Vallitalea longa: one gene and its partner. The protein of the gene in region 1 interacts with the protein of each later gene in a pairwise test. Links are inferred from orthologs where the notes say so. Each region holds a gene or a part of one and is shown in the gene's direction. Other genes may lie near its edges.

Region 1 (3,071 bases):
GTGAAAATGGAGCGTTAATATCTGAATTTCCTGTTAATCAAATCCCTAAAGCAGGTAATTTCCCTCTTAGAAATAGAATTATAAGTGGTATAAGTGACGGTGTTTTAATTGTAGAAGCTGCTAGTAAAAGTGGTTCATTAATTACTGCTGACCAAGCATTAGAACAAGGGAAAGATGTATATAGTATCCCTGGTAGGATTACAGATAAATTAAGTGAAGGTACTAATCATCTAATAAAAATGGGTGCAAAGATGGTAACTAATATTGATGATATTTTAGAGGAATTTTCATATAAATATAGCAATGAAAAACAAAAAAATTCAGAAAATATTACTTTAGGACTTGCAGAAATTGAAAAAATAGTGTATTCTTGTTTAAGTTTAGAACCTTTATTTATTGACGATATACATAGTAAGTCAAATATACCAATTGATGAACTTGGGTTGATATTAACAAAACTGGAACTTAAGGGCGTAATAAAACAACTGCCAAATAAGTATTTCATTAAAAAATTGTAGTGGAGGGTAAAAATGGCAAAAAATTTAGTAATAGTTGAATCGCCTGCAAAAGCAAAAACTATAAAAAAATTTTTAGGTAGTAATTATAAAGTTGAAGCTTCAATGGGACATGTAAGAGATTTGCCTAAAAGTCAGTTAGGTGTTGACATAGAAAATGATTTCGAACCTAAATATATTACTATTAGGGGTAAGGGTGAACTCCTAAAACATTTAAGAAAAGAAGTTAAAAAGGCTAATAAAGTTTTCCTAGCAACTGACCCTGACCGTGAAGGTGAAGCGATATCATGGCATTTATTATTTTCTCTTAATTTGCAAGACAAAAAATTTTATAGAATAACATTCAATGAAATTACAAAGAATGCAGTTAAGAATTCAATAAAACAAGCAAGAGAAATTGATATGGATTTAGTTGACGCTCAACAAGCTAGAAGAATTCTAGATAGAATAGTCGGATATAAGATAAGCCCGTTGTTGTGGAAAAAGATAAAAAAAGGACTTAGTGCAGGAAGAGTCCAGTCAACTGCTTTAAAATTGATTTGTGATAGAGAAGAAGAAATTAATAACTTTATACCCGAAGAATATTGGTCATTAGAAGCGAAACTAAAAGACGATAAATCAAAGGATGAATTTATTGCTACATTCTATGGCAAAGATAAAAAGATGAAAATAACTTCCAAAGAGCAGGTTGATACAATAGTTGATTACCTAAAAGACAAAGACTATATAGTAAATGATGTAAAAGAAAGTATAAGGCAGAAAAAACCACTTCAACCATTTATTACCAGTACTCTTCAACAAGAAGCTGCTAAAAAATTGAATTTTACTACTGCTAAAACTATGAGATTTGCCCAACAGTTATATGAGGGTGTAGATGTAAAAGGTAAAGGTACAATAGGTTTAATAACTTATCTTCGTACAGATTCTACACGTATTTCTGATGATGCAGACAAAGCAGTAAAAGAACATATAAAAAGTAGTTTTGGAGAAGAGTATGTAAATAATATAAAAATTGTAAGTAATAAAAAAACTAATGTACAAGATGCCCATGAAGCAATAAGACCATCTTATATAGATATTCATCCTGATGAGATAAAAGATTCATTATCAAGGGATCAATTAAGATTATATAAGCTGATTTATAACAGATTTGTTGCAAGTAGAATGAAGCCCGCAAAATACGCTACAAAATCAATAAAAATTAGTGGAGGAGATTACCGATTTAATGCTTCCGGTTCAGTATTAATTTTCGATGGATTTTTAAAAGTCTATAATATTTTGGATGAAACAGAAGATAACCAAAAGATTGGAAATATTAATAAGGATTCTAATTTAAGTTTGATAGAGTTAAACTCCAAACAACATTTTACACAACCTGCACCAAGATATACTGAAGCATCATTAGTTAAGACTTTAGAAGAAAACGGTGTAGGTAGACCAAGTACCTATGCTCCTACTATATCTACTATTCAAAAGAGAGGGTATGTTTCTAAAGAAAAGAAAAATATTTTTCCAACTGAATTAGGAGAAATAGTAAATGATATAATGGAAAAATATTTCGAGAATATAGTTAATGTGAAATTCACAGCAGCTCTCGAGAAAGAACTTGATGAAGTTGAAACAGGAAACATACCATGGAAAGAAGTACTAAGAAACTTTTATCCTGATTTTGGTAATACAATTGAATATGCTGAAGAAAAAATAGGCAAAATTGAAATAAAGGACGAAGTTTCTGATGTGTTGTGTGATAAATGTGGTAGGAACATGGTAATCAAAATTGGCAGATATGGTAAATTTTTAGCATGTCCTGGTTTTCCAGAATGTAGAAATGCAAAACCTCTATATGAAAAAGTTGAGGGTGTTGCTTGCCCTAAATGTAGTGGCGAGATCTTTATTAAAAAGACTAAAAAGGGCAGAAGATATTATGGGTGTGAAAACAACCCTAAATGTGATTTTATGACTTGGAACAAACCTACAAAAGAAATTTGTCCTAAATGTGGAACTATTATGGTTGAAAAGGGCAAATATCTAAAATGTAATAATGAAGAATGTAATTATAGTATTTTGAAAGAAAATGTTACAAATGATTAGATTTAATTTATTCGTTAAAATAATCAAAGTAATTAAAATAATAGTCTAGGGCAGTTGCTTTGATTTAAAAAAAAGAAAGGTAATAGCGTCAATTTAAAATATATACTTGAATATTTAGAAGCTTCGTAATATAATAAAATGTGTTAACTTGGTTGATGCTTTTAACTTAATAGCATAATAATTTAGGAGGGAAAATTTAATGAGTGTACAACTACTGGATAAAACAAGAAAAATTAACAGATTATTACAAAGAACAGGTACACAAAGGGTAATATTTACCGACATCTGTGAAGTACTTAGTGATATTTTATATTCTAATGCATTAGTCATTAGTAAAAAGGGCAAATTACTAGGACTTCATAATAGGGAAGAAATTGGTATAATTGAGGAGTTGTTACAAGATAAACTTGGAGCATGTATTGATGAGAATTTAAATGAAAGATTATTAAATGTTTTATCAACCAA
Region 2 (2,840 bases), on another replicon or contig:
GATAAAACAGTAGTTATAGGTAAAAATCAAAATCCTTGGAGGGAATGCAATATTCCGCTTATAGAAAAGGACGGAGTAAAACTATCAAGAAGAATAACTGGTGGTGGAGCCGTATATCATGGACTTGGAAATCTGAATTTTTCTTTTGTCATGAACAAGGGTGATTATGACCTAAATAGGCAATTGAAAGTTATTTTGGATATGTGTAGTGAATTAGGAATTGATGGAGAACTTACTGGGCGTAATGACCTCACTGTCAATGGCAGAAAATTTTCCGGTAATGCATTTTATCATGGATCATCAGTTTCACTTCATCATGGGACTTTGCTCATTAACGAGAACATGAGTAATCTTGCTAAATATTTAAAAGTGTCAAAAGAAAAAATGAGTTCCAAAGGCGTGACATCAGTTAAATCAAGAGTATCTAATTTAGCTACTTATTATGAAGGATTAAGTACAGAAAAAGTTACTGATATGTGTATAAGATCTTTCATAAATGAATATTCACAGGATGAAAATGATGTTATCATAGAAAAAGACCCATTGTGGTTTGAAAATGAAGAGATAAAAAAGTTATATGAAAAAAATGCTTCATGGGATTGGAGATATGGCAGAGTACCTGAATTTCAGGTAGTATTAGAAACAAGATTAAGTTGGGGAGAAATACAAATTCATTTAAATATGAAAAATGCTATAATAAAAGAAGTAATTATTTATTCAGATTGCTTAGATCAAGAATTCATAGATGATCTACCTAAATTATTTATAGGACAAAAATATAATTCTGAAATATTGGCAGATAAATTAAGAGGTAATACTGCAATACCTAGCAGAAAAAATATGCTTGAAGATATTGCCGAATGGATAGAAAATAAAATGTTTTAATATAAAAGAGTAGAATTCAAATGATGTAATAATTTTAAGGATGATAATTCAATGATAGAAAAATATTTAACCATATATGATAATAATGAGGCAGAGTTAGAGCAAAAGAAATCAAAGTTCATAGCTACAATTAAACATGTTGAGACAGAAGAAGAAATAAAAATATTCTTGGAACAAATAAGAAAAAAGTATTGGAATGCAACACATAATGTATTTGCTTATACAATAGGACTAAAGCAACCTATAGAAAGATGCAGTGATGACGGAGAACCTAGTGGAACTGCTGGAATGCCTATATTAGAAGTCATCAGAGGAATGGATCTAAGAAATGTTATAGTGATAGTTACTAGATATTTTGGAGGGACTTTACTTGGTACAGGCGGACTTGTAAGAGCATATAGTGGTTGTGCTAAATTAGGATTAGAGACATCTGTTGTTGCAGAAAATATATTGTATTATTTAATGGACGTTAAGGTAAACTATACTTTATCAGGTAAAGTACAGTATGAAATTTTGCAAAACAATTATATTATATATGATACACAGTACCAAGATAATGTTATATACACTGTTTTAGTAGAGTATGGTAAAAAAGATGTTTTTAAATCCAAGATTATGGATATTACTAGCGGTTGTGTCAATATTAATAATAATGGCTTATATTATGGTTTTGGTGATAATGAACAGAAAAACATAGTCAAATTCAATGAATCACCAGAAAGTTGATTTAATTATTATTAAATATACAAGGAAAGCTGGTTTTTTGATAGAATATAATAGTATAACAATCAATCACATGAAATCATATTGAATCAATAGTGAGGAGGAAATAAAATGACTAAAAAATTAGAGATCTACAAGTGCTCACATTGTGGTAACATTGTTGAAGTTTTTATAGGTGATGGTGCTCCAATTGTATGTTGTGGAGAAAAGATGCAATTATTAGAAGAACAAACAGCTGATACATCAAAAGAAAAACATGTTCCATTTATTGAAGAAACAGATAATGGATATAAAGTTAAAGTAGGAGAAAATCAAACTCATCCTATGATGGAGAAACATTATATCATGTGGATCGAATTAGTTGCTGATTCACATATATATAGAAAAGAATTGACGCCTGATGATGAACCAGAAGCTACATTCATGGTTCCAAAGGCTGATAATGTTTTTGCAAGAGAGTATTGTAATGTACATGGACTATGGAGAAAAAATTAATATTGGAGGAATTAAAATGAAATCATTAAAAGGTACTAAAACAGCTGAAAATTTATTAAAATCTTTTGCAGGAGAATCACAAGCAAGAAATAGATATACATTTTATGCTTCTACTGCAAAAAAAGAAGGATATGTTCAAATATCAGATATATTTACTGAGACAGCAGATAATGAAAAAGAACATGCTAAGAGATTTTTTAAGTTCCTGAAAAAAGACTATAAGCATGAAGCAATTGAAATAACTGCTGGATTTCCTATTACACTTGGAGATACTAAAGACAATTTACTAGCAGCAGCTAATGGAGAAAATGAAGAATGGTCAGATTTATATCCTGCATTTGCAAAAGTTGCAAAAGAAGAAGGATTTGATACTATTGCATTCGTTTTTGAGAAGATTGCTGAAGTAGAGAAACATCATGAAGAGAGATATAGAAAATTATTAAGCAATATTGAAAATAATACAGTATTTACAAAACCAGAAAAAACATTGTGGAAATGTGGTAACTGTGGATATATACATGAGGGAGAAAGTGCTCCAGAAGTATGTCCAGCATGTGCACATCCTCAATCATATTTCGAACTTTTATGTGATAATTTCTAAATAAATGGGATTTCTAAAAGCTGTCTTGATTAATATTCAAGGCAGCTTTTTAAGCAATTGCCATCAATGTTTTTCATAGGAAGGTTCATGATCATTGCTATTGTGGGGGCTATATCTACTAGATTCATTTTGTGTA

What was found. Proteins that work in one complex are often made in the same cells at the same time.
Region 2: the proteins of topA (region 1) and QMG30_RS02125 interact in binary tests that used the Escherichia coli proteins (3 or more experiments, as listed by UniProt). The link is inferred for Vallitalea longa from one-to-one orthologs.

What each region holds. Positions count from the first base shown.
Region 1 is NZ_BRLB01000002.1:271,961-275,031, reverse strand. Bases 81-3,068 are described here. They hold topA (type I DNA topoisomerase), read left to right. Parts: upstream 81-530; coding sequence 531-2,606; downstream 2,607-3,068. Other genes in these bases: codY (GTP-sensing pleiotropic transcriptional regulator CodY), read left to right, coding at 2,806-3,068; dprA (DNA-processing protein DprA), read left to right, coding at 81-518. Outside these bases: more of dprA, read left to right, coding at 1-80; more of codY, read left to right, coding at 3,069-3,071. UniProt on the Escherichia coli protein: Releases the supercoiling and torsional tension of DNA, which is introduced during the DNA replication and transcription, by transiently cleaving and rejoining one strand of the DNA duplex.
Region 2 is NZ_BRLB01000001.1:481,815-484,654, reverse strand. Bases 17-2,773 are described here. They hold QMG30_RS02125 (YigZ family protein), read left to right. Parts: upstream 17-936; coding sequence 937-1,611; downstream 1,612-2,773. Other genes in these bases: QMG30_RS02110 (alkaline phosphatase family protein), read right to left, coding at 2,734-2,773; rbr (rubrerythrin), read left to right, coding at 2,120-2,704; QMG30_RS02120 (desulfoferrodoxin), read left to right, coding at 1,720-2,103; lplA (lipoate--protein ligase), read left to right, coding at 17-885. Outside these bases: more of lplA, read left to right, coding at 1-16; more of QMG30_RS02110, read right to left, coding at 2,774-2,840.